DNA from 2 places in the Alteromonas sp. AWJ4_197 genome. Region 2 is predicted to be linked to the other one. Evidence: predicted binding sites of a transcription regulator. Region 2 holds the regulator's gene; the other holds the start of a gene.
The links. The regulator FliA, encoded in region 2, starts transcription of late flagellar genes. The targets are predictions, from matches to a motif close to CTAAAGNTNNNNNNNNNNNNGCCGATA.

Region 1: a site for FliA is predicted at 1,415-1,441, ahead of ACXAGC_RS10185 (HAMP domain-containing methyl-accepting chemotaxis protein). Genes of this name have one in related genera too.

The regions. Positions count from the first base shown of each region.
Region 1 covers NZ_JBSWWW010000004.1:203,894-212,627, reverse strand. The annotation lists gene ACXAGC_RS10195 (D-amino acid aminotransferase) at 1-721, shown strand, start outside; gene fur (ferric iron uptake transcriptional regulator) at 770-1,198, opposite strand; gene ACXAGC_RS10185 (HAMP domain-containing methyl-accepting chemotaxis protein) at 1,642-3,648, shown strand; gene fldA (flavodoxin FldA) at 3,687-4,211, opposite strand; gene ACXAGC_RS10175 (DUF2788 domain-containing protein) at 4,243-4,461, opposite strand; gene ACXAGC_RS10170 (alpha/beta fold hydrolase) at 4,548-5,339, opposite strand; gene ACXAGC_RS10165 (H-NS histone family protein) at 5,388-5,780, opposite strand; gene ACXAGC_RS10160 (electron transfer flavoprotein-ubiquinone oxidoreductase) at 5,909-7,552, opposite strand; gene ACXAGC_RS10155 (electron transfer flavoprotein subunit beta/FixA family protein) at 7,802-8,554, shown strand; gene ACXAGC_RS10150 (electron transfer flavoprotein subunit alpha/FixB family protein) at 8,551-8,734, shown strand, end outside.
Region 2 covers NZ_JBSWWW010000005.1:189,893-198,626, reverse strand. The annotation lists gene ACXAGC_RS12560 (chemotaxis protein CheA) at 1-1,648, opposite strand, end outside; gene ACXAGC_RS12555 (protein phosphatase CheZ) at 1,661-2,407, opposite strand; gene cheY (chemotaxis response regulator CheY) at 2,442-2,825, opposite strand; gene ACXAGC_RS12545 (RNA polymerase sigma factor FliA) at 2,873-3,601, opposite strand; gene ACXAGC_RS12540 (MinD/ParA family protein) at 3,598-4,464, opposite strand; gene flhF (flagellar biosynthesis protein FlhF) at 4,461-5,906, opposite strand; gene flhA (flagellar biosynthesis protein FlhA) at 5,936-8,038, opposite strand; gene ACXAGC_RS12525 (sensor domain-containing diguanylate cyclase) at 8,277-8,734, shown strand, end outside.

The DNA.
Region 1 (8,734 bases), on a different contig from region 2:
CGACCGGTTACAAAACGGGCTCGATGAGCTGGCAATTACAAATCCGAAAACAAAGGCACAATGGACAGAGCTGGTAAGTGAACTGGTGACGAAAAATACACAAGCTCTGAATTCTGCGTCAGTGGGTGTGTATATTCAGGTATCACGGGGTACTGAGATGAAACGTGCCCATGGTTATCCTGACAATATTCCTCCCACTGTGTTCGCTTTTGCGTTTGCTACCGCCGCGCCGCCGGTGCCGGATAAAGCCGCAGTGGTAACCTTTGATGTCGCCAGTGGTGAAGATAAGCGCTGGCAGCGTTGTAACATCAAATCCACATCGCTGCTCGGCAATGTGATGCATTATCAGCAAGGCCGGCAGGCCGGTAAACAGGAAATCATTTTGTTGAACAGCCACGGGGAAGTGACTGAGGCCAGTTCATGCAACGTATTCGTTGTGAAAGAGGGTGTTATCATGACACCACCGCTGGATCATCAAATTTTGCCGGGAATTACCCGGAAGCTGGTCATTGAAAGTCTTGCAGCAGAAGGCGTTGAGGTGCAGGAAGTACCGGTTACAGCAGAAGTATTGTTCAGTGCTGATGAAGTGTGGCTAACCAGCTCCAGTAAGGAAATCAGCCCTGTTATCTCGGTGGATGATAAACCCGTGGGGAACGGGCAGGCCGGTGAGGTATGGCTTAAAGCCATCACAGCTTTCAACAAACACAAGTTTACGTTATAAAAAAACCTGCACGCTGTGCAGGTTTATTTAATCTTAACGACCGGCGACTCAGTCGTCGGTTTTATCACAGGTACCGTCTTTACATTCACCGTAAAGATACAGGCTGTGATGTGTCAGTTTGATGTTATTGCGTTCGGCAATTTCAATTTGACGTTGTTCAATCACGTCATCTTCAAACTCGATGACTTTGCCACATTTCAGACACACCAGATGGTCGTGGTGCTCTTTATGACTGATTTCAAATACTGACTTGCCACCTTCAAAATGGTGTCGGTTCAAAATACCAGCGTCATCGAACTGGTTAAGCACACGGTATACCGTCGCAAGACCAATTTCCTCACCCTGATCGATCAGAATTTTATACACATCTTCAGCACTGATATGCTGGTTGGCAGGTTCCTGCAGGATCTGCAGAATTTTTAAACGGGGAAGTGTAACTTTTAAACCCGCTTTTTTTAGTTCTTTATTTTGATCCATAAATAATCACTTCTGGAAGCTCTTCTGATTTAACGCTCATTATAGGTACTTTGCCAGGTTTTAAAAGTAAAAGCGCGGATATCTTCAACATTAATCTGCAGAGTAAATCATTGATCCCTGTCATTTATCCATACGTTTTTTAAGGACTTTGTGCAGCTAACCGGACCCTTCAGGCGGTATGCAGAGAGTTATTCAGGATTTACCCTCTCAACGAACTAAAGCATTGTTAAGTTTCTACCGATAAGTTCAATGAAAGCTATGCCTTTTTCGCTGCAAAATAGCGACTTTTCCGGGATGTTTTCAACATTATTTATCTTGCCGGCAATTACGGAACACTGTGCGCAGACATATTTCCTGGTCAAAAAACGGCAAGGCCGGAAAACTTATATTAAAATCAATGATAACCATGTTACGGAAATAAAACCGAAGATTGGGATAAGAAGATGCGCCTGACTGTTGTACAAAAAATAACCCTTGGTTTTGCCCTGTTCGGCTGTTTATTACTGATCACCAGTTTACTTGCTTATCTGGGACTCAGCGACATCCGCCGTTCTGCTGAAACGGTGGCCACCGAGAAAATGCCGGTTCAGACAAAAATGATGTCTCTGAAGTCAGATGCATTGTCTCTGGCGACCGTAACGGCAAACGGTTACTACATGGATGAGCTTTCAGCACTGAATAAAAACAAAGCTGAGTTTGAGGCACTGAGTGAAGTCTTTTCTGAAGATCTCGCTATTTTCGATACCACCTTTGGTAATCACACAGAATCAAAACAGGCCGTAGAGGCGGGTAATACATTTATTCGTGAGAGCGCGACGGTGTACGAAGCGCTTATCAGCAGCAAACAAATACAATTGTCTCTGGCAAAGCAGCGGGAAGAAGCTATCTCTCATATTGATGAAGCCGGAGCGCTGATGATGGATTTAAGCTTTCTGGATAACGGACAGCCCGGTATCGATGCGCTGGCCGGCCTCGGTGCGAATATTGACAATAAATTGCTCACTTTGAGTTCGGTCATCACCGAACTGGTTAAGTCTGAAGATCCTGAAGATTCACTGGTGATTCTGGATGACCTGGACTATCAGTTGAGCAATCTGGCGGTAGACACCGAATATCTGTTCCGGTCTGCCAGTGGCCTGAATACCGACGGTATCATCAGCAATTTTCAGCAGCAGTATGATGCCATGCTGGCTATTCTCACCGGTGAATCCGGTCTGATGGCCGGCCAGAAACAGAAGTTATCTCACATCGCCCATGCCACAGAAAGCCGTCAGCGTGCCAACACATCGCTGGCGCAGGCTACCTCGACAATCAATAACCTTTACGAAGAAGTCACTGAAGAAACCCTGAAAGGGCAAAACCTGATCCTGGACACTGTCCAGGACAGCCTTGTTGATACGCTGGTGGTGTCGTTTATTGGTCTGGTGGCTGCAGTTGCACTCACTCTCACTGTGCGTAAAAGCATTGCCGGGCCGCTGCAAAATATTACCCGTGGTCTCGGCCGGATCAGTGAAGGGGATTTATCGTATCGTCTGAAGACACAGGGCAATGATGAATTTGCCGATTTGTCGGTAAAGGTAAACAGTTTAACTGAAGCTCTCAGAGATCTTATCGGTAACATTCAGCAACAGGAACGAACGCTGCTGGATGTGGCCAGAGAAAGTGTGGAAATGGGTGAACGCAGTCTGGAGCAGGTGGCCCAACAACGTGACCGGGTCCGTAAAACCTCCTCAGATACTGCCAGTGTAAGAAGCACCAGTGAAAAAAACCTCGCGATGATTCAGCAATCGGTGGATGAACTTAACCGGGTCGCCAGTCAGACGCAGCAAACATCCGAACTGGTTGCACAAAACCGGCAACAGGTTGCAGAACAATCTGGCCAGGCATCGGCATCCGCCAGCATCATAAACCGGCTGGATGAGAACAGCCGCAGCATCGGCAGTATCCTTGACGTCATTAAAACCATCGCGGAACAAACAAACTTGCTGGCGCTCAATGCTGCAATAGAAGCTGCCCGTGCCGGTGATCAGGGCCGCGGATTTGCCGTTGTCGCCGACGAGGTCAGAACGCTGGCTAACCGCACGCATAACTCCACTGAAGAAATTGAATCGATGATTGGCAGTTTGCAACGAGATGCACAGCAAGCTGTGGAAGCCATCAACCTGAGTATGGAAAAGGCGGAGCAGGGCGTTGCTATCAGTGAAAAAGTCTATGAGCAGGTTAATGGGATCAGTGAGGTCATTGTGAAGCTGCAGGCGTTTAATGCCGGCTTTGTGAAAGACACTAAAGCTCAGGATAAAGTACTTGCGGGTATTGATGATAATCTTAACGCAATCGTGACGCTGGCTGATGCAAGTGCAGAGAGTACCCGTCTGGCAAATGAATCCAGTGCCAGGGTGGATGAGCAAATGGAAGGATTGCGGAAAGTGGTTGAGCGCTTCAGATTATAAAAAAAACGGGCTGAGCGCCCGTTTTCTTTAATTCTATATCAGGCAAGTTCTGCCAGACATAATTCTTCGTGTAACTGCTTACACCAGGCACGTACACGCTCTTCGGTTAATTCCGGCTGGCGGTCTTCGTCAATGCCCAGACCAACGAAGTGGTTATCATCAGCCATGCCTTTAGAGGCTTCAAAGTCGTAGCCGTCTGTAGACCATTGACCGACAAGAATTGCACCGCGGGGTTCTACGATATCGCGAACCATGCCCATGGCATCCAGGAAATATTCAGCGTAATCTTCCTGATCGCCGCAACCGAAAATTGCAACCAGCTTGTCATTGAAATCAATTTCTTCCAGTTCAGGGAAGAAGTCATCCCAGTCACATTGTGCTTCACCGTAGTACCAGGTAGGGATCCCGAATATCAGAAGATCAAATTCAGCGATCTGTTCTTTGGTACTCTTGGCAATGTCCTGTACATCAATCAGGTTTTTGCCTAATTCCTTTTGAATCATCTTTGCAACATGTTCGGTATTTCCTGTGTCACTACCGAAAAACAAGCCAACACTTGCCATAATAACCCTCTGTTCGATACATCTTCTGAAATTACACGCCGGTACTTAACCAAATAAGTTCTATCAATCCTTTGGCAATAAAACCCAGCGCTCCCATTCCGAGTACGCCATAGGCAACTACCCGTCCGATAAGCGGTACATCGTTACTTTTGAGAACATCATGTACGGCATAGCCCATCAGGACAAACAGGCCGGTAAGCCCAAGATAAAACATGATGGATTCAATGGTTTCGTAATTTTCAGCAAGCATAGTTTTACTTAGTCCAAAATCGGCGCAAACTATAGCACAGAAATCAGCTGCCTCGCAGTGAAAACCACGTAATTTTTTGCGCTATATCATGCCTGATGCGGGCGAAATATGTGTTTTTCAACCACGCGGTTGAAGGCGCCCGGCTTTTCTGCATGTAACCAGTGACCGGCTCCTTCAATAACATGGGCGCGGGCAGCAGGAAAATACTGCAATATTTCGCTCTGCATGGACGCCGTGATGTAATCGGAATTACCACCCTTGATGAAAAGTACAGGCTCAGAGAATTGAGCATCGCTGCTTTGCCATCCTTTAATCGCTTCGTAACTGTTTGCCAGACCATCCAGATTAAAGCGCCAGTGCCATTGTTTACCGGTATCCTGATATAAACTTTTTAACAGAAACTGGCGTACTCCGGCTTCCGGAATGCCACTTTGTAAACTTTTGTCCGCATCAGAACGGCTGTTGACAGAATTAAGGTCTAGCGACTTTAATGCACTGATTATCGCATCATGACGGGACGGATAACTTACCGGAGCAATATCCGCAACGATGAGATCATCAAGAAACTGCGGATGGGTGAGTGCGAGGCGCATTGCTACCTTTCCACCCAGCGAATGTCCAAGTATGCCTGTGCGGGCTTTCTTAAACTGTTTGACTAATGCGTATAACTGTTCTGCTGCTGCCTCTATGGAAAAATGCTCCAGATGGGGTGATTGACCGTGGTCCGGTAAATCTACACTGAGCACATTCACTTTGGGCGCGAAATGCCGCTTTACGACAGATAAATTGTCAGCTGTTCCGAATAAACCGTGAATAATAACAAGTAAATAATCAGAATCAGTATTTTCTGAAAAAGAATAATGTAACGTGGATTGCATGATTGACCTGAAAAAAAGGCGACTGATGTCGCCTTTGAATGGAATTTTTTAAATTGCGAAATCTTCCAGCGATTTGCCGCTGTCTAACGCATCTTTGTAGACCCGTGGCATTCTTCCGATACCTGTCCACTGGTGTACTTTACCTTCACCATCTTTCAATTCGTATTTTACCGGACGTTTTTTACCGGTAGATTTCTTTTCAACAGTCGTCGACTCCAGATCACTGACATCAAGACCGGCTTCTTCAAGTTGCTTTTGGATATCAGCAATTTTCTGCAGCTTTTCCTGTTTAGCTTTTTCTTCTTCGAGATCTTTTTCTTTTCTTTTCTCGATGATGTTGGCTAACTTTTCTTGTACAGATTCTAATTCAGCTGTGCTTAAATCCTTTACGGCACCTTGCAAACGTCTTCCATGCGTCAGTATTTCTAAAAAGTCGTTCATTCATCAACCTTGTGTTAGTTAAAAAACTGTGTATTTAAAAAGGATAGTCAAATTTTAATCTAAAAAAAAGCAGCTTAACACTGCTTTTTCTTAAAATTGTAATAAATAGCTAATTTACAGGATTTGGATCACATATTCGGATAATTCGGCCCGCCTGCACCTTCAGGGACAACCCATTGAATATTCTGTGACGGATCTTTAATGTCGCAGGTTTTACAGTGAATACAATTTTGCGCATTGATTTGAAATCGTAACGTGTTGTGTTCTTCTATAATTTCGTATACACCGGCCGGACAGTAACGCTGTGCGGGCTCATCGTACTTCGACAGATTAACCTTCAGTGGTATCTCAGGGTCTTTTAACTTCAGGTGGCAAGGTTGATTTTCTTCATGATTGGTGTTCGACAAAAAGACAGAAGAGAGTTTGTCGAAACTCAAAATACCATCGGGTTTTGGATACACCTTTTTAGTAGCATCTTTCTTATCTTTTAATTGTAAATAATCTTTACGATCGTCTTTAATGGAGAAGGGTAATTTACCTTTGAATATTTTTTGGTCAACAGTATTGTAAACGCCGCCCCAAAACGTGCCGAACTGGTGAATAGCGGCACCAAAATTTTTACTGCTGTTCAGTTCAGAATATAACCAGGATGTTTTAAAAGCCTGATTAAAATTCGTTAATGCAGGATCAGGTGTTGCTGATTTTAATTCATTAATAATGCTGTCTGCCGCTAAAATGCCAGACTTCATCGCTGTGTGATTACCTTTGATTTTAGCGAAATTCAGTGTACCCGCATTACATCCTATGAGAATGCCTCCGGGAAAAGTCATGTCAGGTAATGAATTCAGTCCGCCTTTTGCTATTGCTCTGGCACCGTAGGAGACTCTTTTTCCATTTTCCAGGTATTGCCTGAAAACCGGATGATGTTTCATTTGCTGAAATTCATCAAATGGACTTAAGTACGGGTTGTCGTAATTTAAATCGACAATAAGACCGGCAAACACCTGGTTGTTTTCTGCATGGTAAAGAAAACCACCGCCCGTTGAATCTGTCAGCGGCCAGCCTGCTGTGTGAACCACCAGACCGGGTTCATGCAGGGCAGGGTCAATATCCCAGATTTCTTTAAATCCGATGGCATAGTGTTGAGGAGCGCTATTTTCATCCAGATTAAATTTGGAAATTAATTGTTTACCCAGATGTCCGCGACAACCTTCGGCGAATATTGTGTAACGGGCTTTTAAAATCATGCCCGGCATGTAGCCGTCTTTCTGGCTGCCGTCTTCTGCTACGCCCATGTCGCCGGTAATGACACCACCGGCTGAGCCGTCTTCGTTATAATAAACTTCAGAGGCTGCAAATCCGGGAAAAATCTCAACACCAAGGCTCTCTGCTTTTTCAGCCAGCCAGCGGCAAACATTGCCCATACTGACAATATAATTGCCATCGTTGTGCATGGTATCGGGAACCAGAGCCTGAGGAAGTTTACGGGCATGCTGACCGTCAGTCAGGTAATAAATGTCGTCTCTCAGCACAGGGGTATTCAGCGGTGCGCCTTCATTTTTCCAGTCCGGAAACAACTCATCCAGCGCAGTGGTTTCGAATACTGCGCCGGATAAAATATGTGCACCTACTTCAGAACCTTTTTCAACAACACAGACCATCAACTCGAGGGAAGCGGCCTGAGCCTGTTGCATTAGCCTGCATGCCGCTGACAGCCCGGCAGGGCCTGCACCGACAATCACTACATCAAATTCCATCGATTCACGTTCCATGAATGCCTCCGGTAAGTTTTGTCAATCAGGTTGACGTTTACGTCAACAGTAAGTAAATTGCATGGTAAGTTTACGTTAACGTAAAGATAAAGTCAGGTGTTAATTGTAACATCTTTGTAAACTGAGAAGTCTGGTGCTTTATTTAACAGGAGCATCGTCTCCGGTTTTTTGTTTTTAACACCGGCAATGAATGTTTAGACGTTATCTGTAATTAATCAAACTCTTATTCCCGGCCAACTGAGGTAAAGAATGAAAGTACTTGTCCCGGTAAAACGCGTTATCGATTACAACGTAAAGGTACGCGTGAAAGCTGATGAGTCAGGTGTGGATCTGACTAATGCAAAAATGGCGTTAAATCCTTTTTGTGAAATTGCAGTAGAAGAGGCGATCCGCCTGAAAGAAAAAGGTGTCGCGACAGAAGTTGTCGTTGTGTCTGTCGGCGATAAAGCCTGTCAGGAACAAATCCGTACGGCACTGGCACTGGGGGCTGACCGCGGTTTGCACATTGAAGCGGATAGTTCGCCGGACTCTTTGCAGGTAGCGAAGCTGTTGAGTAAAGTCGTTGAGCAGGAGCAACCCGGGCTTGTGATTCTGGGCAAACAGAGTATCGACTCCGATAATAATCAAACCGGACAAATGTTGTCAGCATTGACCGGCATGCCACAGGGTACCTTTGCTTCAGCCGTTGATGTGAAAGACGGCACGGTGGAGGTCACCAGAGAGGTAGACGGCGGTCTGCAAACTGTGTCACTAAGCTTACCTGCTGTGGTAACGACAGACTTACGACTGAACGAGCCCCGCTATGCGTCGTTGCCAAATATTATGAAAGCAAAACGTAAGCCTCTTGATGTAAAGACAGCTGCGGATTTCGGCGTAGATATGACGTCAAAAGTGAAGGTGATCAAAGTCACTGCACCGGCTCAGCGAAGCGGAGGCGTGAAGGTGGCAGATGTGGCTGAACTTGTCGAAAAACTGAAAAGCGAGGCGAAAGTAATATCATGAGTATTCTTGTAATCGCAGAACATGACAATAACCAGTTGAAACCGGAGACGGCGAAAGTGGTACAGGCGGCGTCACAACTGAGTGGAGACATTCACGTACTGGTTGTGGGGGAAGGTTGCAAAGCCGTAGCAGAGCAGGCCGCAGCGTTAAGCGGTGTGTCGCTGGTCAAATGTGCTGACA
Region 2 (8,734 bases):
CACCACGACTGATAGCGATTTCTTTCAGCTTTTCCGGATCCATCCCTTTACCATCATCGGTGATAGTAAGCAGGATATGATCGCCTTCCTGTGATGCAGCCAGTTTCACTGTACCCATGCGCGGTTTACCCGCATTAGCACGGTCATCCGGCATTTCGATACCATGGTCGACGGAGTTACGCACCAGGTGAACCAGGGGATCGGCCAGCGCCTCAACCAGGTTCTTATCCAGATCCGTTTCTTCCCCTTCAAGCTCAAGGGTAATTTCTTTTTTCAGGCTACGGGCAAGGTCGCGGACAACCCTGGGGAAACGACCGAAGACTTTCTTAATGGGCTGCATGCGGGTTTTCATTACCGCGCCCTGAAGATCACCGGTCACCACATCCAGGTTCGCGATAGCCTTCGACATATCTTCGTCATTGGTATTAATACCAAGGCTTAACAAGCGGTTACGAACCAGCACCAACTCACCGACCATATTCATAATCTGGTCAAGGCGTTTGGTGTCTACCCGAACAGTAGTTTCTGCCTGCGGGGCCTTTTCTTCTTTTTTAGGTGCAGCTTTGGCAGCAGGCGCTGCGGGCTTTGAAGGTGCAGCGGGTGCGGCTGGCGCAGCCGGAGCCGATTTTGCGGCCGGAGCAGGTGCCGCAGCTTTAGCAGGTTGAGCCGGCTTGGCAGGCTCTGCAGGTTTAGACTGTTCCGCTTTGGCAGCCTGAACGGCTTTGGTTGCCTGAGTGTCTACTTCAACACCACCGGCAATGCCGGGTCCCTGACCTTTACCGTGTAACTGGTCAAGCAAAGCTTCAAATTCGTCATCGGTGATTTCGTCACCGTCAGAACCGGCTGCAGCCTCTTCCGCTGCCGGAGCTGCGGCCGCTGGTGTAGCGGCAGGTGCGGCATCGCCACCAAACTGTCCTTTACCGTGAAGCTCGTCTAACAGAGCCTCAAATTCATCATCGGTGATATCTTCACCATCTCCGCCAGCCGCTGCTGCCGGAGCGGGCGCAGGTGCAGCTGGCTTAGAAGGTGCATCTGCTGACGGTCTGCCGGGCGCACCGGAACCATGCAGCTGGTCCAGTAACGCTTCAAATTCATCTTCGCTGATATCTTCAATGCTGTTATCGCCGGCAGGCTCAGCAACAGCGGCGGCTTCCGGTGCAACCGGTACCTCTTCAAAAATCAGCTCAGGTTCTTCTGCTACCGGCACTTCTTCTGCTGGTGCTGCCGTTTCCCCGCCAAAAATATTTTCGCCGGGGGCTTCTGGCTTGCTCAACTTATGCAGAACATCAACAAGATTTGAATCAGCGGCTTCGAGTGGTTCACGGGCTTTTACCCGCTCAAACATTTCCACTACGACGTCTGTCGCTTGCAGAATGACATCCATTAATTCCGGCGTCAGTGTACGCTGGCCATTACGCATTACGTCAAAGACGTTTTCTGCGCCGTGACAAATCTCAACCAGTTCAGTCAGAGATAAGAAACCTGCGCCACCTTTTACCGTGTGATATCCACGGAAAATCGCGTTGAGGAGGTCAGCGTCTTCCGGATTATTCTCCAGGTCAACTAACTGTTCCTGTAATTGTTCCAGGATTTCTCCGGCTTCGACCAGAAAGTCCTGTAATATATCCTCATCAACATCAAACGACATTCATTCGCTCCCCTAAAAACCAAGGCTCGACAGGAGATCATCCACGTCATCCTGGCCTTGTACTACGTCATCCCGCTTCTCAGCGTTCATGATTGGCCCTTCCGCTTCAACAGCGTCCGGCTTGTTCGTGGTGCTCTGTGCTTTAACAGGTGCATCCCGTTCACCGAACACGGTCAGCATGTTCACAAGGCTGTCTTCGACTTCTTTCACCAGGTCAATCACTCTGCGAATAACCTGGCCTGTCAAATCCTGATAACCCTGTGCCATTAATACTTCGGTCAAAAGGCTGTTAAGTTTAGAAGAATCTTTCGACATGTCCTTAAACAGGGCGTCGATATCCATACATAAACTCTTGAATTCACCGAGCTCAATCTGACGGGTCATAAGCTTTTGCCATTCAGGCTCAAGAGTTGTGATCCGGTCTGATAAAGATTCAGCAATGGGCATACAGGACTCTACAGCGTCCATTGTAGTATTAGCCGCTTTTTCAGTTTCTTCAATAACGTAGGTGAGACGCGTTTGCGCATCAGGAATATCATCATTAGCCAGACCAGCAATTCGCTCGTCTAACTGGAAGGTGTTGAGGGCGTCATGAAGTTGACGGGTAAGTTTGCCAACTTCAGCAAAAAGTTCGACAGACTCTTTGGCAGATACGGCTTCAAGCAGGGCGCTGGCGGAGTCGTCATCGCCCTGCTCAAGATATGCTACCAGCTGTTTTGCTTCTTCGAGCGAAATAGGGACTTTTTTAGTAGGAGACATCCAGTAATCCTCTTCTCTGGCGGGAGCGGCTGGATCAACCTAAACGCTCAAAAATCTTATCGAGTTTTTCCTTAAGTGTAGCGGCTGTGAAAGGCTTCACAACATATCCGTTTACACCTGCCTGTGCTGCAGCAACGATTTGCTCTTTTTTCGCTTCAGCTGTCACCATTAATACTGGCAAGTGCTTGAGTTTGTCGTCTGCACGAATAGCGCGTAACAGGTCGATACCCTGCATACCTGGCATGTTCCAGTCGGTCACGACAAATTCAAAGTCGCCTTGCTGGAGCATGGGGAGGGCCGTACTTCCATCGTCAGCTTCCTGAATATTGGAAAATCCAAGATCTTTAAGCAGGTTCTTTATGATTCGTCTCATAGTAGAGAAGTCGTCTACTACAAGAATTTTCATACTCTTGTCCAAAATAGCCTCCGGTGAGGATTATCAATCGTTATTAATATTAGTATGTTTTATTCTTCTGCCTGCCATGATTGCATTCGGGCTTTTAGTTTTAACATGGCCTGGCTATGAATCTGGCTGACCCTTGACTCACTGACTTCAAGAACTTCACCGATTTCACGTAAATTCAGTTCTTCATCATAGTACAGGGACAGTACAATTGCTTCCCGTTCAGGTAATGTTGTGATGGCATGCGCCAACGCCTTTTGAAACGCCCCCTGCATTAAATCTTCGAGGGGTGAATCATTACCTTTATTCTGTTCTGTGCTGATTACATCTTCTGACACACCCAGGTCTTCAATACCGACAAGTTTACCGGCATTCACCTCGTTAAGCATTTGATGATAATCATTAATACTGACATTTAGCTTAGCAGCAATTTCTGTATCACGCGCGTCTCTGCCAGTTTCTCTTTCAACTTGTGTTATGGCTTCCGTAATTGCACGGCTATTTTTATGCACTGAACGGGGTGTCCAGTCGCCCTTACGGATTTCATCCAGCATAGCACCACGAATACGGATGCCTGCGAAGGTTTCGAAACTGGCCCCTTTCGAGCCGTCGAAATTTCTGGCGGCTTCCAGCAATCCGATCATCCCTGCCTGAATCAGGTCATCCACCAGCACACTGGCAGGCAAACGCGCCATCAGGTGATGGGCAATACGTTTTACAAGGGATGCATGGCGCTCGACCAGCTGCGACTTGTCGGTCTGCTGCTGGTAAGCTGCCGCTTTACTATTCAACGTTGGCTTCCTACTGCTTGCTTCGTCACCAGTTGTTCAATGAAAAATTCCAGGTGACCACCCGGCTGAGCCGGTACCGGCCAGTTAAGCGCTTTGGTGGCTAACTGACTAATCGCTACGGCCGCAGGAGAACCGGGAAATGCATCCACAATAGCGGTTTGCTTTCTGACTGCCCGACGAATATTTTCGTCGAAAGGTACAGTTGCCACCAATTCTAGTGCCACATCCAGGAATCTGCCTGTCACTTTTGATAACTTGCTGAATAATTCCTGCCCTTCACGGATGTCCCTAACCATGTTTGCCACAATTTTAAAACGGAACACGCCATGCTCACGGTTTAAAATTTTAATCAATGCGTAGGCATCGGTCAGAGAAGTCGGTTCGTCACAAACCACGACCATGATGTCCTGCGAGGCACGGGAGAAACTCAGTACCATATCGGAAATACCGGCTGCGGTATCTACAATCAGCACGTCAATCTGCGACCGCAACTCACTGAAAGCACGGATTAATCCGGCATGTTCTGTGGGCGATAACTCAGTCATTGCCTGAGTACCTGAAGTCGCCGGAGCGATTTTAATACCGTGAGGTCCGGTTACCAGAACATCATCAAGTGTGCATTCACCGGACAATACGTGAGAAAGGTTCTTCTCAACACGCAGACCCAGCATGACGTCAACGTTCGCTAATCCTAAATCGGCATCGAGTACCATGACCCGCTTACCTTGCTTGGCCATAGCAATCGCCGTGTTTAATGTAATGTTGGTTTTACCAACACCACCTTTGCCGCCGGTAACGGCAATAACCTTTATGAGGCGTGATTGATTCATCTTTCGTAAGCTACTCGCTTGATCTTCGATCATACTGCCTGAACTGAATTAACTTCATGATTACGCTTAGTATGATTCAAACCGTACTTTTTATAAAGCTTTGCAGCGGCAGATACGAGAGATTTTGCATCAGCAACTTTAATATCTTCAGGTACCTGCTGCCCGTCGGTCACATAACTAACTGGCAATTGCTGTTCAACAGCAACACTTAAAACCTCACCCAAACTGTAGCATTCATCAACTTTCGTGAAGATACATCCGTCAAGCTTAACGGAATTATACGCTTCAATGATGCGTTGCAATGCAGGATATTGGGTATTTGCCTGCGCAACCAGGTATTTACGGACAGGTTGCATTTGTCCGTGATTAAATTGACCAAGTTGTTTAATTAAACGACTGTCGCGCTGACTGAAACCAGCCGTGTCTATTAATATTAGACGCTTATGGCGTAACTGGAAGAGAAGTTCGGCTAATTCTTCACTGCTTTGCGCCTTCCTTGTGGTACAGCCAATAATTTTGCCATACGTTGCCAGCTGTTCATAAGCGGCAATACGGTAGGTATCGATAGTGATCATAGCCACCTGATCAGCACCGTATTTTTGCGCATAGCGTGCTGCTAATTTAGCAACAGTCGTGGTTTTGCCTGTTCCCGTTGGACCAACAAGAGCAACCACACCGGTTTGGGTCAGGATATCATTACCGGAAACATTAAGGCGATTAGCCAAAAGGTTGAGAAGGTAAATCCATGCTTCCCGCTCGGTGTATTGAGAAGGGGTGTAGTGCACCAGTTGCTCAGCCAGTGAAGCACTCAGCCCCATACCGGTTAAACACTGAGTCAGATAGCTGTGTACGGGACGCTGACGCTGCTTTTTAGCATCCATCAAGTCTGCGACCTGATATTGTAAAACGCTGCGAAGAGAAGCCAGTTCCTCTTTTATCGCATCCAGCTCACTGGCAGGGGCACCGGCAGACTGCTGACTTTCCGCCGCTTTAAAGTCGGGGTTCATTTGAGATACCGGTGCAGGCTTGGGTTCTTTTGCAGAAAATACATCCGCAAATGAAAATGCCTCTTCGTTGTGAGATGCAACGGGTTGTGAATTGACTCCACGGGTTTCTCCGGCGAAGGCAGACGATGTTTGTGGTGCAGGAGAAACAGCAGGGTTCTGACCGTCCCTTCCGGCAGCCGTAGCTTTTTCTGCAGCCTGCTTTTCAAGTAACGCCCGTAAAGTATCCGGACCGTCGTCACCGATAATTTCGCTGAGGCTTGGCGTCCCCTTCTGTGCAGCTGGTTTACCTGATTCATGGCGGGTGTTGAGTTTTATTTTTGCATCCGGCTCTTTATCGTAAGCGGCGACCAGCTCAATACCGTCTGCCACTTTGCGATTCGACATGATTACGGCGTCACTGCCCAATTCTGCTTTTACCTGGCTTAATGCTTCCCGCATATCTTTGCCAAAAAACCGTCTGATTTTCATCTCAACCTCTTCACTCACCCGGCGTCAGATTATTGACCCACAGAGCTGACAATTTTGATTTGTTTGTCATCAGGGATTTCCTGATAAGACAACACATGCAGGCCAGCTACCGAATACTTCAGGAAGCGTGACAGCACAGGTCTTAACATGCCTGACGTCAACAGTACCGCAGGCTCGCCATTCAGTTCTTGTTGTTGTGCGGCCTGTTGCAGGGATTGTTGGAGCCGGTCTGCCAGTCCCGGTTCGATGCCGGCGCCGTCTTCTCCTCCTGCCTGAAGTGACTGGTGCAACATCTGTTCCAACTCTGGTGCCAGAGTTATGACAGGCACTTCTTTCGCTCCCTGACTGATTTCCTGCACAATCAAACGCTTCAGCGCAATACGCACTGCCGATACCAGCACATCCGGATCCTGACTGCGGGGGCCGTATTCCGACAAGGTTTGAACGATAGTACGCATATCGCGGATGGGAACGCCTTCGAACAATAAGGTTTGCAGTACTTTTACTACGGTGCTCAGCTGCAGAATATCCGGTACCAGCCCTTCCACCAGTTTAGGACTGGATTTCGCCAGCATATCGAGAAGTTGCTGCACTTCTTCATGACCGAGCAACTGGTAAGCATTGTTGCTGAGTAACTGGCTGAGGTGTGTCGCTACTACAGTAGCTGCGTCCACTACTGTGTAACCAAGGGTTTGCGCATGCTCCCGCTGATTCGGCCGTATCCACACGGCATCCAGTCCGAAAGCGGGGTCTTTAGTCGCCCGTCCTTCCAGCTTACCGAACACTTGCCCGGGGTTAATCGCCAGCTCTTCATCATGACTGATTTGCGCATCGCCGATGGTCACACCCAGCATGGAGATCGTGTAAGCATTCGGGTCGAGATCCAGATTATCGCGGATGTGCACCGGCGGAACCAGAAAGCCCAGTTCCTGAGACAGTTTCTTCCGCACACCTTTTATACGTGTAAGCAATTCGCCGCCCTGTGATTTATCCACCAGCGGAATGAGCCGGTAACCTACTTCAAGGCCGATAGTGTCAACTTGCTGTACGTCATCCCAACCCAGCTCTTTAATTTCCGGAGCAGGCTGGTCAGCACCACCTTCCATTTTGGCCGGCACAGCCGGTTTTTCTGCCGCTTTCTTCGCCTGCACACCTTGCCAGTATGCATAACCGGCAGCAATAGCAGAGAATCCCAGAAAGGCCACGTGAGGCATGCCGGGCACAATCCCCATGACAAACAGCACCGCTGCGGCAATATACAGAGCCTGCTGATTACCCAGCTGTGACCGGATTTCCTTACCCATTTCCTGGGTTTCGTTTTCACGGGTGACGATAATTGCCGTTGCCACCGACAACAACAGGGATGGGATCTGGGCAACCAGACCGTCACCGATGGTCAGGATAGTGTAAACTTCCAGCGCATTTCCGAAGGACAAGTCATGCTGAATCATGCCGATAAATAAACCACCGACGATGTTAATCATCATGATGAACAAACCGGCTACCGCGTCACCTTTAACGAATTTTGACGCACCATCCATCGAACCATAGAAGTCTGCTTCTGCAGTGATTTCTTCACGGCGCTTGCGGGCTTCATCCTGATCGATATAGCCGGCATTCAAATCGGCATCAATGGCCATTTGCTTACCGGGCATGGCATCAAGTGTAAATCTGGCGCTAACTTCAGATATACGGCCGGCACCGGCTGTCACTACTTTGAAGTTGATAATGAGCAGGATGGCGAATACCACCACACCCACCGCATAGTTACCACCAATAACCACGGCTCCGAAGGCTTCGATTACCTTCCCCGCAGCATCGCCGCCTTCATGACCATACAGCAAAACGACCCGCGTCGAGGCAACATTCAATGCCAGCCGCAACACCGTAGCAATCAGCAAAACCAGGGGGAATATACCGAAATCCACCGGCTTTTGGGTAAATACAGCTACAAGAATAATGACCAGACTGAGGGCGATGTTAAAACTGAAAAGAACATCGAGCAGAAAGGGCGGCATTGGCAAAATAACCATGCCCATGATCGCCAGCAAAACGACAGGCGCCCCCAGACCACTGGTGATATTTTGAATCTGGTTTTTGTCGAACCGCTGCAGATAGCCGGATAGCTGCATAAAATTTGCTCTCGCTAACAGAAAATTGACGCTTACTTCGTGTCTGTCAGTGTCAGTTCAACTAATGTGCCAGTTTGAAAATGTTTGTCTGCGTGTGCCCGCCAGTGTTTTTTGAACTATAGTTAAACTGGATGAGACATGCTCAGGACATCATGTGCCGGAATACCCGTTAAAACAGCGATATATTGCATTTAAGAATTATTTTCTTCCTGTTGTCGCCGCGACAGGCCTGATATGTATGTCTGATTGCACCTTTGCGGCACCGGCACAGGTATCTGCGCCCGACGATGCGGTTATCCGCGTCATTAAGTCTTTTCATCAGCACCCGCAGGAAACCGTGCTCGGTCTGGAAGAGATGCTTGATGATGTCCTGCCCGAATATACGCCTGCCACTATTCAATATCTGCTGTCGTACTTTTACATGAAACTGGGTGATTTCAGCCGCTCAGAGTCTCTTCTGGAACAGGGGCTTGAAAACGTAGATCAAATAGGCGAACCATTGCTTTATCACCGTCTGCTGCTGCAAAAATCGCAACTTTACGAAAAAACAGACCGCCAGGTACTGGCTCTGCATTATGTTGCTGTCGTCAGTGAGTGGGCGCAGCAGCAGACTGTCACCCAGCTGTACATCGGTGCATTAATGACGGAAGGATTAATTCAGCAATCACTACAAAACCGGGAGGCCGCGCTGACAAA